Regions from separate parts of the Shewanella litorisediminis genome, predicted to be linked through region 1. Evidence: predicted binding sites of a transcription regulator. Region 1 holds the regulator's gene; the other holds the start of a gene.

Region 1 (7,147 bases):
ATTACGGGGGCCGACACCCAGTCGTGGCGCTCAAACAGGGCCGCGACCTCGGTATCCGACATGCTCGCCGGAATGCCTTCGATATCGGCATCAATCAGCTCACGAATGGGCATGGAGGGGTTGCAGGTGAGCAAGGCGGTCAGCCGCACCGCCCCGAGCAGCACATCGTGCCGGTCCACGACATAGAGCATGTCTGTGGCCTCGGGAAGAGAACCGAGCTGGCGCAGGTAGCGCAAAATCACGTCCACATTCACATCGGGGCGTATGGTGACCGTGTCGGTATTCATGATGCCGCCGGCGGTCTCTTCCGGGTAGGAGAGCGCCTGCTCGGCGCGGCTGCGGTCCTGAATCGACATGGACTGCAGCACCTGCTTATAGAGGCTGTCGGGCAGGGAGCGCAGAATATAGGCCAGATCGTCAGTATCCAGCCCCGCTGCCGCACGGGCCAAACGCTCCGGGCTCATCTGGCGGATAAACTTGTCTTTCATCTCTTCGCCGAGCTCTTCGAGCACTTCACCGGCAAGCTCAGGGTCGATAAGTTGCCACAGTACCTGACGGGTGCGGGGGGGAGAGGATTCGAGCACCAGGGCGATGTCGGACGCCGCCATGTTAAGCAGCATCTGGCGCACGTGCACAAACATGCCGCTGCCCAGGGCTTCGTTGAGCCGATTCAGCAGCAGCTCGGTTTGTTCGTTATCAAGAAGTTCGACAGCCATCGCTTTCCCCCAAGAGATGAATTGGGAGATATATTAGCAAATTTAAGGGGATGGACGAAACGAAGCCGGCTCAGCAGTCTTCGTCGAAGCGGGCGTTGATGAGGTTACACACGGCATCCATGGCCTGCTCTGCGTCCTCACCTTCGGCAATAATATGGATGGTTTTTCCCATGCCGGACTCAAGCATCAAGAGGCCCAGTACGCTGGCGGCCGAGGCCTGTTTGGTGCCCTGAACCAGGGTTACACTGGCCTTGAATTCCGATGCCAATACCGCCAGTTTGGTGGCGGCACGGGCGTGCAGGCCCAGCTTATTGACTATGGTGACGTCACGTTCAAGTTTTGGCATTCAGTTCCCGGTGGCGGGCCTCAACCTTGTGGTGAGAGTTGGCGAAGCGTTTGGCAAGCTGCTCGGCGATGTACACAGAGCGGTGTTGACCACCGGTGCAGCCAATGGCGATGGTGAGGTAACTGCGGTTATTGCGCTCGAGGTGGGGCAACCAGGTTTCCAGCAGGTTTTCGATTTGCCAGATGTACTTGTTGACCAGGACCTGGCGCTCTAAAAACAGCTTAACCGGCTCATCCAGACCTGTAAGGGGCCTAAGCTCCGGTTCCCAATGGGGATTGGGCAGAAAGCGGGCGTCAAACATAAAATCCGCTTCTGTGGGCATGCCATGCTTGAAGCCGAAGGATTCGAAGATGATCACCAGCTCTTTGTCGGTGCGGCCAAGCAATATTTGCCTGACGGCATCGGCCAGTTCGTAGACATTCAGATTGGAGGTATCTATGAAGTGGTCGACCATGTTGGAGATGGGGGCCAACATCTTGCCTTCAAGCTTGATGGCTTCCTGCAGTGAGACCTTGCTGCGGGACAAGGGATGCAAACGGCGGGTTTCGCTGTAGCGTTTCAGCAGCACCTTGTCGCTGGAGTTAAGGAAAAAGCTGGTGAGCTCTACGCCTTCGGGGAGCCTTGCCAGCTCTTTTTCGAGGGCCTTTTCCTGCTCCGGCATATTGCGGATATCGATACTGATGGCGACCTTGTCGTTATTGCCCTTAAGCTGGGCAAGCAGTGGCCCAATCAGCTGCAGTGGCAAATTATCGACGCAGTAGTAGCCCAAGTCTTCCAGTACCCTGAGGGCTACCGACTTTCCGGAGCCTGAGCGCCCGGAGACTATAACGAGTTTCATCCGGTGATTACCTGATAAAGTTCCTTTTCATCGTGACTCTTGCGCAGCTGCTTGAGGATCTGCTTGTCATTCAGCTTTTCGGCCATGGCGGCCAGGGTGCTGAGATGTTGCTGACACTGGTCCGACGGCACCAGCAAAGCAAACAGAATATCCACCGGCTGCTTATCAATGGCGTCATAACCTATGGCTTCTTCACACTTGATAAGCACAGCCACAGGCTTGTCTATGGTGCCAAGGCGGCCATGGGGAATGGCAATACCATTGCCAATACCAGTGCTGCCCATTTTTTCACGGGCCAGCAGGCTTTCGAATATCTCTTGTGACGAGAGGGAGGGATTCTGGGCAGCAGCGAGATCGCTAATCAGCTCCAGCACCTTTTTCTTGCTGCCCGGAGTGGCACAGCTAGTGCACTCCGGCGCCAGGATGGTACTTAGTTCCATCGTTAATGTTTGGTCAGTTTCTCTTTGTGTTTAATAACCTGACGGTCCAATTTATCAATTAGGGCGTCAATGGCGGCGTACATGTCTTCATGTTCTGAAGTGGCGAATACCTCGCCACCGTTGAGGTGAAGCTTGGCTTCTGCGATTTGCTGCAATTTCTGAACATTGAGAACAACGTGGACATTATTGATCTGTTCGAAATGGCGTTCAAGCTTGGAGAACTTGCTCTCTACGTAGTTACGCAGTGAATCAGTGATTTCGATATGATGCCCAGTCAGATTGATTTGCATAGACACTTTCCTCCAAAGACCTTGGGTGGGTTATAAACTCTTACGTTGGTTCGACGGTGGGATCAGCATCGCCTCTCGGTATTTGGCGATAGTGCGTCTTGCAACGTTGATTCCTTGTTCTGCCAGAAGTTCCGCCATTTTGCTGTCGCTTAATGGTTTCTTCTGATTTTCTGCTGCCACCAGCTTCTTGATAAAGGCACGGATGGCAGTAGATGAGCATTCTCCGCCATCTTCGGTCCCGACGTGGCTGGAGAAAAAATACTTGAGTTCAAAGATACCCCTTGGGGTATGCATGTACTTTTGGGTGGTAACCCGTGAGATGGTGGATTCGTGCATCTCTACCGCTTCGGCGATATCGTTGAGCACCATGGGTTTCATGGCCTCTTCACCATACTCAAAAAAGCCCTGCTGGAACTGCACTATGCAGTTGGCGACTTTCAGCAGGGTGTCGTTGCGGCTCTCCAGACTCTTGATAAACCACTTGGCCTCTTGCAAATGCCCGCGGATAAACTGGCTGTCGGCCTGATTACGACTGGTGCGCGCCATGGCGGCATATTGCTGGTTCACACTCAGTTTAGGCATACAATCGGGATTAAGCTCTACAACCCAACGGCCATTTTTTTTACTGACCGAGACATCGGGAATGACATACTCGTCTTTGGTACTGGTGACAGACTCGCCGGGACGGGGATTCAGCCCCTGGATAAGGACGATTGCGTCTCTGAGCTCTTCTTCCTTGAGGCGGGTTTTTCGCATCAGGGTGCGGAAGTCGCGGTTGGCAATCAAATCCAGATGGTCACGGATAAGCAGCTTGGCATTGTCCAGATGGGGGGTGTCTGGCGGAAACTGCCCAAGCTGAATGAGCAGGCACTCCGCCAAATCTCGGGCAGCCACCCCGATGGGGTCGAAATGCTGAATACGTTTGAGTACGGCCTCAACTTCATCCAGCTCAACCTCTTCATCGCCCACGGCCTCGAGAATTTCTTCAAGACTTTGGGTCAGATACCCCTTGTCATCGATGGCATCTATGATGGCAGTGGCAATGGCCAGATCGGTATCGGAAAAAGGGGTGAGATTTTTCTGCCATTCCAGATGTTCGTACAGGCCTTCACTGGTTTCGCCCTGAAACGGCATATCATCTTCGCCACGGATCCCGGGGCCGGAGACGGGGGCAGCCGTAAAGACTTCATCCCAGGTGGTGTCCATCGGGAGTTCGTCTGGCATGGACTGTTGGTTGAGGGCGTCTGAAGTTTCCAGTGAGGCGGTGTCACTGGCATCGTCTGATACGGACTCCTGGTTGAACTGGTCGTCAAATTCTTTATCGCCGTCATCGGCATCAAACTGATCGCTGCCCAGTTCGTCGTCCATTTCCAACAGAGGATTGGCGTCGAGGGCTTGCTGAATTTCCTGTTGCAGTTCAAGCGAAGAGAGTTGAAGCAGGCGAATGGCCTGCTGCAACTGTGGCGTCATTGTGAGTTGTTGTCCCAGTTTTAGCTGGAGCGACGCTTTCATTGTACTGCGAATCCTTCACTAAATTATTCAGGTAGAAAGCTTTTCTATCAGGTTATCCGGTGATTTACCACCCTGATTCTCCGGATATGAGAAGGGGGCTTTGTTAATTAACTATAGCCTGAATTGCTCACCCAAGTACACTGCACGCACCTGCTGATTGTCGAGGATTTCGGCAGGGGTGCCTTCAGCAATCAAATTACCGTGGCTGACGATATACGCCTTTTCGCAGACATCGAGGGTTTCCCTCACGTTGTGGTCGGTGATAAGGACTCCGAGGCCACGATTTTTGAGTTGCTCGATAATCTTTTTGATATCGATAACGGAAATGGGGTCAACACCGGCGAAGGGTTCATCGAGCAGGATAAATCTGGGGTTGGCGGCGAGTGCCCGGGCAATCTCGACCCGGCGACGTTCGCCACCTGAGAGTGACATCCCCAGATTGTCGCGAATGTGGGTGATGTGAAACTCTTCCAGCAGCTGCTCCAACGACTCTTCGCGCTCATCGGCATTCAGCTCTTTGCGCATCTGCAATACGGCCATGATGTTGTCACGCACCGAGAGCTTGCGAAAGATGCTGGCTTCCTGTGGCAGGTAGCCAATGCCTTTGCGGGCCCGCAGGTGCATGGGATCCAGCGTCAGGTCATCGTCATTGATATGTATGCTGCCCTTATCGCTCTGCACCAGGCCGACCACCATGTAAAAGGTGGTGGTTTTTCCGGCGCCGTTGGGGCCCAGCAAGCCGACTACCTGACCGGTGTTGACGGTGAGGCTGACGTTTTTGACAACCTGGCGGTTTTTGTAACTCTTGGCGAGATTACTGGCCTTCAGGGTCAGTTGGGTCATTGTTGTTTCTCTTGCTGAGGTTGCTCTGTCTTGCCCTTATCCTGCAGATCCTGCTGGTAATTTTCGGGCTTGATGATGGTGATAACCCTGTCGTCTTTTTTACCGCTGCTTTGGGAGGTGAGCTGCTGCTTTTCGATGTCGTATACGATGGAGTCGGCACTGACCTGGCTGCCATCCTGCTCGACCTTGGCGTTGCCTTTGAGGCTCATAACGCGACTGTCGATGTTGTAGCTGATTTCTTCGGCGCTGGCATGCACTGTGCGGCCATCTTCAACCTGCTGGCTGTAGGTGGCAGGGTTACCCTTGGCGAGCAGAATACGCTTGCCGCTTTTCTCGTCGGTAAAGGAGCTCAGTTCTCCGGCCTTCAGCACCAGGCTGCCCTGGGTCAGGGTAACCGGGCCTTCGTAAACGATGCGTTTGTTTTTCAGGTCGGCATAACTGTTGGCCGCGGCAATTTTTACTTCCTGGCTCAAATCAAACTTGGTGTTGGCAAAAGCCACGGCGCTGCAGGTGCAAAGCAGCACCAGAATGAGCGACTTATTTAGGTTCATAGGTTCCCTTAATCTTGCTTAAGAGCTTAACTTCCTTGGCGTTGAGATCAGCATAGAGGCCATGGCCGCTCAAGTGGAAGTTATTGCCGCTGATAATAATTTCTTTGTCGGAGGTGAGGATCATCGTCTTGAGATCCAACTCCAGATAACTGGTATTAAGCTGCTGCAGCGGCTCGTCAATGGTCAGCGCCTCAATCAGCACTTCTTCTTCGAGCATGACTTTGTCACTGGCTTTGTCCAGTTTGCCGGTTTTGGCGGTCAGGCGCCATTCACCCTGACCATCTTCGGGAAACAGGGTGTAGACAGGTTGGGTAAACAGGGTCTGCGCGTCGCCATCGAAGTGTTCCATGTAGGCGGCGCTGACGCGGCTTTCCAACTTGCCCTGCTCGTTGTAACTGATACTGCGAAGGTCGGTGGCCACGTAATCTGGCTTTTGCACACTGTCTGTGAGTTGAGGTTGGCTGGCCTTTTTGCTTTGCACCTGCCAGTAGAGCGTGAGGGCGGTGCCGAACAGCAAAATGATGGCGAGGGTGACGCGGTTCATACGCTCATCCCGTGGGCCGAATCAAACTTGCCCTGGCTCATTAACAGGAGGTCGGCAAGTTCTCTGAGGGCACCGTGTCCACCGGGCAGCGTAGTAACCATGTCGGCGTGTCGGCGAACATAGGGATGACCATCGGCTACACAAACCCCCAGTCCCACGGCCTTCATGACCGGCAAATCCACCATATCGTCGCCAATGTAAGCCACTTCGGCAGCCTTGACACCATAGAGGTCGAGCAATTCCTCATAGGGCACGAACTTGTTATCGACACCCTGATAGATATGAGCGACCCCAAGGGCCGTCATGCGGTTTTCCACAATCTGGGATTTGCGCCCGGTGATCACGGCAACAGCGACACCGGCGCCTTGAAGGGCCTTAACGCCATAGCCGTCGCGGGTATGGAATGCCTTAAGCTCTTCGCCCTGGTTTCCCAGATAAATGCGGCCGTCGGAAAACACCCCATCTACGTCGCAAATGAGCAGCTTGATACCTTTGGCCTTGTTCCAGATGGCATCATCAATGGGGCCGTAGAGTCCTTCGTGCATCAGATAACCCCTGCTTTAACCATGTCCAGCATGTTGAGCGCACCGATTGGGCGTCGCCCGGCGTCAATCACAATCAGGCCGTTGATATTTTTTTCATCCATGAGTTTAAGCGCTTCGGCAGCGAGTATGTGCTCACCAATGGTGATGCAATTGCGGGTCATCACATCGGCAATACTGGTTTGACGCAGATTGATTTGTGCATCGATTACCCGGCGAAGGTCGCCGTCGGTGAAGATGCCGACCAGAGCGCCTGAAGCGTTAACGATTGCCGTCATCCCCAAGCCTTTCTTGGAGATTTCGTACAGGGCATCGGTAATACAAATATCATCCTGTACCAGCGGCAGCTCATCACCTTTATGCATGACATCACTGACGTGAAGCAGCAACTTGCGGCCCAGAGCGCCACCGGGGTGCGACATGGCGAAGTCGTCCTTGGTGAAACCTTTGGCTTGCAGCAGTGCAACCGCCAGGGCATCACCCATCACCAGGGTCGCCGTAGTCGATGAGGTGGGGGCCAGCCCC
Region 2 (7,147 bases), 910 kb from region 1:
AAACAAAATCCCCTATCAGGTGGATTTTGACGTGCTGCGAGTCCCCGAAGATAAGTATCAGGACATCCGGTTGCTGCTGAGCCGCAACGGTGTGGATGCAGCCAGTACCAGCAATCAGGACTTTCTGAGTCAGGACATGGGTTTTGGCGTGAGTCAGCGTCTGGAGCAGGCCAGACTCAAGCACAGTCAGGAGCAAAACCTCGCCCGCACCATCGAAGAGCTGAAAAGCGTCAGTCGTGCCAAAGTAATTCTGGCGCTGCCCAAAGAAAACGTGTTTGCCCGTAACCAGTCCAAAGCCAGCGCCACTGTGGTTGTCACCAGTCGTCGTGGTGGCCTTGGTCAGGAAGAAGTGGATGCCATTGTCGACATAGTGGCGTCTGCCGTACAGGGTCTGGAGCCTACCCGGGTGACAGTGACCGACTCCAACGGCCGTTTGCTGAACTCCGGCAGTCAGGACGGCGCTTCTGCCCGTGCCCGCCGTGAACTCGAGCTCGTCAAACAAAAAGAGGCCGAATACCGCGCCAAGGTTGATGCCATTTTGATGCCCATCCTGGGGCCCGAAAATTACACCTCTCAGGTGGATGTGACCATGGACTTTACCGCCGTGGAACAAACCGCCAAGCGTTTCAATCCGGATTTGCCGGCGGTACGCAGCGAAATGACCCTGGAAACCCAAACCAACGGTGAAGCCAATATGGGGATCCCGGGTGCGCTGTCGAATCAGCCGCCAATGGAGTCAAACATTCCCCAAACCCTGCAGGAAGCGCAGGAAAAGGCCCAGGCCAGTGGCAACTCACACCGTGAAGCAACCCGTAACTATGAGCTCGACACCACCATCAGCCACACCCGTCAACAGGTTGGCGTGGTGCGCCGGGTGAGTGTATCCGTGGCGGTGGACTATAAAACCGGTGAAGCCAACACCGAAGGTCAGGTAAATCGTGTTGCCCGCACCGAGGCCGAGCTTGCCAATATTCGTCGTCTGCTTGAAGGCGCCGTGGGTTTCAGTGGTCAGCGGGGTGACAGCATCGAAGTCGTCACAGTGCCCTTTATGGATCAGCTGGTTGAGGAAGTCCCAGAGCTGCCTATGTGGGAACAGCCCTGGTTCTGGAAGGCCATGAAACTGGCTTCCGGCTCTCTGGCAATCCTGGTGCTTATCCTCTTTGTTGTGCGGCCACTGCTGAAGAAACTGCTGCTCACCGACAAGGTCGATATGCCCGATGATGGCCGCCTGGGTCATGAACTGGCAGAGATTGAAGATCAGTTTGCCGCAGACACACTGGGCATGCTCAATGCCAGCGATGCAGAATACAGCTATGCCGACGATGGCTCTATTCTCATCCCGAATCTGCACAAAGATGATGATATGATTAAGGCTATCCGCGCTCTGGTTGCCAACGAACCTGAGCTTTCCACTCAAGTCGTGAAGAATTGGTTGCAACAGGACAATGGCTGAAAATAAAGAAAAATCCGAATCCGGTTTCAAAGTCAGCAACTTAAGCGGCGTTGAAAAAACTGCCATTCTGCTGCTGAGCCTGAGTGAGGCCGATGCCGCCTCTATCCTTAAGCACCTTGAGCCCAAACAGGTGCAAAAGGTGGGTATGGCCATGGCGGCGCTTGAAGACTTTGGTCAGGAAAAAGTTATCGCGGTGCACAAGCAGTTTCTGGATGACATTCAGAAATTCTCCTCCATCGGTTTTAACAGTGAGGAGTTTGTCCGCAAGGCGCTGACGGCGGCCCTGGGTGAAGACAAGGCCGGTAACCTGATTGAACAGATCATCATGGGCAGCGGTGCCAAGGGTTTGGATTCACTGAAATGGATGGACGCCCGTCAGGTGGCCACCATTATCCAGAATGAACACCCGCAAATTCAAACCATTGTGCTCTCCTATCTTGAGCCAGACCAGGCCGCGGAGATTTTCTCCCAGTTCCCGGAAAACACCCGTCTGGATCTCCTGATGCGGATTGCCAACCTCGAAGAGGTGCAGCCCGCGGCCCTGCAGGAGCTGAACGACATCATGGAGAAGCAATTTGCCGGTCAGGGTGGTGCTCAGGCGGCCAAGATGGGCGGCCTGAAGGCCGCGGCCAACATCATGAACTACCTGGATACCGCCATCGAAAGTCAGCTCATGGAAACCATGCGCGAAACCGACGAAGAAATGGCGCAGCAAATTCAGGATCTGATGTTTGTGTTCGAAAACCTTATCGATGTGGACGACCGTGGTATCCAAACCTTGCTGCGTGAAGTGCAGCAGGATGTGCTGATGAAGGCGCTCAAGGGTGCCGATGAGCCGCTTAAAGACAAGATCCTCGGCAATATGTCCAAGCGCGCAGCCGAGCTGCTGCGTGATGATCTCGAAGCCATGGGCCCAATCCGTATCAGCGAAGTGGAATTGGCCCAGAAGGAAATTCTGTCCATTGCAAGACGCCTGTCTGATGCCGGTGAAATCATGCTCGGTGGCGGCGGCGGTGAAGAGTTCATCTGATGACTGACAGCAAACGCCCCAAAAACATATTGCGCGGTGAGGAGCAGGACGAATTCGCCCACTGGCGATTGCCTGATATGTCCTCTGCGCGCGAAGAAGAGCCGGCCAACCTGCTGGGCAGGCGCCCGGGGCAAACCTTTGTTGCAGAGCAAGAAGAGGAAATCCGTCCGCCCACACTGGCCGAAATAGAGGCGATACGAGCCGAGGCCGAACAGGAAGGCCTGGCGGCAGGTCATGCGGAAGGCTTGGCTCAGGGGCTGGAGGCCGGTCGTTTACAGGGTTTGAAAGAAGGCCACGAAGAAGGCGTCCGTCAGGGCCATGAGCAGGGGATGGCGCAGGGTCTGGAAGACGCCGCCCGATTGATTGCCCGCTTTGAAGGCCTGATTGAGCAGTTCGCCGCACCCATGGCGGTACTGGATAACGAAATTGAGCAGGAACTGCTTTCCCTCGCCATGGGCTTGGCAAAGCAAATTCTGCAGCACGAGTTAAAAACACATCCCGAACATGTGCTTGCAGCATTGCGTGAAGGGGTTGACTGCCTGCCGTTGAAAGAGCAGCAAGTTAAAATCCGGCTCAATCCGGAAGACGTTACCCTGGTCAGCAGCCTGTATGGCCCCGACGAACTCACCCGTAAACTATGGCAGCTGGAGAGCGACCCGCTTCTGGCGCGGGGCGAGCTGGTGATAGACAGTCAGCGCTCCCGGGTGGACATGAGGCTGGAAAACCGGATTGCGGCAGTATTGGCGGCGCCGATAGAGCGTCATGAAACGCTGGAGCGTGAAGCCCAGGTATTGCAGCAACAGCTGCAGGGGGCAGATACAGGGCGCCCCAATCAAACAGAAGTGGATGGGGCTGAACAGGAGCCGGGGGATGATAAATCGTCGCCACCATCTGCTGAATAACCTGCGTCAGCTACGGCAATCTTTGCCGGTCAATCGTCCGGTGGCCGAAGGGCAACTGGTACGTGTGGTAGGGCTGACACTGGAAGCCAGTGGTTGCCGTGCCCCCGTCGGCAGTCTCTGTGCCATCGACACCATGGGTGGCGAGCTTATCGCCGAAGTGGTCGGTTTTGATGAAAACCTGCTGTATCTGATGCCCATCGAAGAACTGAAAGGTGTGCTGCCCGGCGCCAGGGTAAGGCCATTAGGTGAGCAAACCGGGATCCATGTGGGCATGTCGCTTTTGGGGCGGGTGCTCGATGGTGGTGGTGAGCCTTTGGACGGTCTGGGCCCCTTGGGCACCACAGACATAGCCCCACGCCATGGCTCGGCCATTAATCCTCTGGCACGCCGGCCAATTCATGAGCCACTCGATGTGGGCATTCGTGCCATCAACGCCATGTTGACTGTGGGTAAGGGGCAGCGTATGGGGCTCTTTGCCGGGTCGGGCGTGGGCAAATCTGTGCTCCTTGGCATGATGACCCGCGGCACCACGGCCGATGTGATTGTGGTGGGGCTGGTTGGCGAACGTGGCCGCGAAGTCAAAGAATTTATTGAAGATATCCTTGGTCCTGAAGGGCGTGCCCGCTCAGTGGTGGTGGCGGCTCCCGCCGATACATCGCCCTTGATGCGCCTGCGTGCCTGTGAAACTTCCACCCGCATTGCCGAGTATTTCCGCGATTTGGGATTTAATGTCTTGCTTTTGATGGATAGTCTGACCCGCTATGCCCAGGCGCAGCGTGAGATTGCCCTGGCCGTGGGAGAGCCTCCCGCAACCAAGGGCTATCCGCCATCAGTGTTTGCCAAGTTGCCCAGGCTCGTCGAGCGTGCCGGAAACGGTGGGCCGGGGCAGGGATCCATTACTGCGTTTTACACAGTATTGACCGAAGGGGACGATTTACAGGACCCCATAGCGGATGCGGCACGCGCCATTTTGGATGGTCACATAGTGCTTTCCCGCTCATTGGCCGATTCGGGTCATTACCCTGCCATTGATATAGAGGCTTCAATCAGCCGGGTTGCCCCCATGGTCATCAGCCCGGCTCACCTCGAGGCGATGCGCCGGGTAAAACAAACCTATTCTCTCTACCAGCAAAACCGGGATTTGATCTCCATTGGCGCCTATGCCGCCGGCAGCGATCCCCGCATCGATAATGCCATTCGCCTGCAGCCCGCCATGAACGCCTTTTTGCGGCAGGGGATGCGTGATGCCATCAGTCTGACCGACAGTGAAACCATGCTCGGGCAGATTGCCGCCCAGTGTAAGGGCTAATCCATGGCGCGCCCGGACCCGCTGCTGACGGTATTAAAACTGGCCCAGGATGCTGAGGAACAGGCGGCACTGCAACTTCGCAGTGCGCAGTTGGAACTTGGTCGCCTGACGCAACAGCTGGACGCACTCAATCAGTACCGGCTTGACTATATGCGTCAACTTTCCGGTCAGGAAGGCAAGAACATCAGCGCCAGCTATTATCAGCAGTTTCATCGATTTATTAAGCAAATCGATCAGGCGATTTCGCAGCAGGTGCAAAGCGTGACCGGCGCTGAAAGCCAGTTGGAGCACAGACGCCGCCATTGGCTTGAAAAGCAGCAGAAACGTAAGGCGGTCGAGCTGCTGCTCAAGCACAAAGCCGACAAACGCGAAGCAAAAGAAGCGAGACAAGAGCAAAAATTGCTCGATGAGTTCGCCATGCAGCAGTTTATCCGCAAAGGCCCGCAATAGCTGACTCAGTAACCGCTGGGGTAAGCGCAGCATTCGGATAACTGTACGATTGGCATGGCATTTGCTGCAATCCTGTCAGACTCATAGACTTTGTCCCTATCGGCCTTGTCTCTAGCCGGCACACAGTGCCCGGGACAATGCGGGAGAACACTGATGCAACAGATCCTCAATGTGCTTTTTGGCGCGGCCAGCGGCGGTGCTGGCAGTGCCAGCCCTGAACCATCCAGCGCCACAGCTGATGGTGCAGATTTTGAATCTATCATCACAAAAACAGCAGCTTACGAAGAGTCTGCCGTAAAAGGTTTGCAGTTAAAAGGCCCCAGGCCAGACGACCAAAGTAATGCCTCGTTTCCAGCAGAAGGTGAAGCGGATACTGCCGATGCTGCAGGTGATGGGGTTTCTAGCGTGCTGGCCCAAATTCATTTTTCCCGTCAATTTGCCGCCGATAAGGCTGCCGTGAAAGGCGGCGAAGCCTTGCCGCTTGAAACGGCACCGTCAGAAATGCAGGCGGCAACCGATGGCGTTATCGCCGACAACGAACAGGCGATCGCGGTTGACGCGCTCTTTTTACGTTTCAGTGCCCTGATGAAAAATGCCGATGATGCTGAGCGTGACCAAATAGCCTCACAGCTCGGTTTGACCCCATCAGCGCTGACCGCCCTGGATGAAGACGCGTTCACTGGCTTATTGGCCGATAATCCCTCCCTGAAAGATGCACTGGCAAAGCTGCTGCAGACTGACATTCAGGGGCTGGAATCAGATATTGACGCCCAAGAGCAGTTAGCCCTCTTTATGCAGTCACTGCCACAAGCCGCACATACCCCATCGGCAACGGACGCTTCGTTGAAGAGCCCGTCTGATAATGCGGCTGTAGACGTTGCCAAGTCCAATCTTCAGTCGGGTAATGGTGCTGCAGCGGCATTGACTCAAGCTGCGACCCGTGCGCCTTCAGGGGCGAAAGGGTTGGAGGTGGCCATGGCTCGTGTGGGTGGCGATGCAGAATCTGACGCTGCTCCTATTGCTTATGCGGCAAAGGCTGATATGGCAAAGGCTGATGCCGGACAAACGGTTGACCGGGGAATGGCGTCGACAGTTGCCGCTGACACTCTGGGCATCAAGGGCCCGGAAAGCGCAAGTCCCAAGGACTTTTCGGGGATTGTGTCCCAGGCATCAGATGCCTCAAAGCCTGTCAATGACGAGGGCTTGGCTGCAAGTACCTCAGTCAGGGAAGAGCTGCCCCTTAAGTCGTTGGAGACCATCGGCCGCCTTGCAGAGCCCGTCGCCAATAAATCCGATTTGGCCGCCATAGAGACCAAGAGCCTGGCGGCAACCGAATCAGTTTCCGACCTGAAAGCACCGTCTTTGCATCAGGCCCGCATTCACGAAGCACAGCCCATGACAATGTCGCTTCGCACGGCCCATGAGCGGCCCATGACGCAGCCGGACATGGTTGCCCGATTTGCCCCTGTCATGCACACCAAGCTTATCGCCATGGTCAGGGACGGCATACAACAGGCCGAAATACGCCTTGACCCGCCGGAGCTTGGCTCCATGATGGTTCGCATCCAGGTTCAGGGCAATGAAACCCAGGTACAGTTCCATGTATCCGCCCAGCAAACCAAAGACGTTGTCGAGCAGGCAATGCCCAGACTCAGAGAGTTGCTTGCCCAGCAAGGCATGGAATTGACCGATGGACAGGTATCCCATGAGCGTCGTGGTGACGGCCGTGAACGCCAGGACGCCCCGGAAGGCAACCAGTTTGTGACCATGGATGAATTTCCAGCAGAAGAGTTACAATCAAGCGCAAATCAGACAACAAGTTATAGCTCGGGTATAGATTATTACGCTTAAGCAGGTAACCTATAGACACTTGTTTATTTTGGGCTTGATTGAGCCTTGATGCACCCGGGTGCTGAGCAAAAAGGATAAGCCAGATGGCAGAAGAAGAGTCCCTACAACTGGAAGAAACCAGTGCCAAGAAAAGTAAGAAAGGCATTTTTATC

The links. Region 1 encodes sigma-54, which starts transcription at its own class of promoters, with help from an activator protein. Its sites were predicted from a motif close to GTTGGCACGNNNNTNGNNT; they were not measured.
Region 2: the regulator sigma-54 is predicted to act here: its motif matches at 5,193-5,211, upstream of JQC75_RS11785 (flagellar hook-length control protein FliK).

The regions. Positions count from the first base shown of each region.
Region 1 is NZ_CP069213.1:3,587,622-3,594,768, reverse strand. Features, by position in the region: gene mgtE (magnesium transporter) at 1-716, opposite strand, end outside; gene JQC75_RS15900 (HPr family phosphocarrier protein) at 787-1,062, opposite strand; gene rapZ (RNase adapter RapZ) at 1,049-1,900, opposite strand; gene ptsN (PTS IIA-like nitrogen regulatory protein PtsN) at 1,897-2,340, opposite strand; gene hpf (ribosome hibernation promoting factor) at 2,343-2,630, opposite strand; gene JQC75_RS15880 (RNA polymerase factor sigma-54) at 2,661-4,142, opposite strand; gene lptB (LPS export ABC transporter ATP-binding protein) at 4,254-4,985, opposite strand; gene lptA (lipopolysaccharide transport periplasmic protein LptA) at 4,982-5,536, opposite strand; gene lptC (LPS export ABC transporter periplasmic protein LptC) at 5,523-6,080, opposite strand; gene kdsC (3-deoxy-manno-octulosonate-8-phosphatase KdsC) at 6,077-6,625, opposite strand; gene JQC75_RS15855 (KpsF/GutQ family sugar-phosphate isomerase) at 6,625-7,147, opposite strand, start outside.
Region 2 is NZ_CP069213.1:2,679,971-2,687,117, reverse strand. Features, by position in the region: gene fliF (flagellar basal-body MS-ring/collar protein FliF) at 1-1,453, shown strand, start outside; gene fliG (flagellar motor switch protein FliG) at 1,446-2,483, shown strand; gene fliH (flagellar assembly protein FliH) at 2,483-3,385, shown strand; gene fliI (flagellar protein export ATPase FliI) at 3,354-4,694, shown strand; gene fliJ (flagellar export protein FliJ) at 4,698-5,144, shown strand; gene JQC75_RS11785 (flagellar hook-length control protein FliK) at 5,298-6,995, shown strand; gene fliL (flagellar basal body-associated protein FliL) at 7,079-7,147, shown strand, end outside.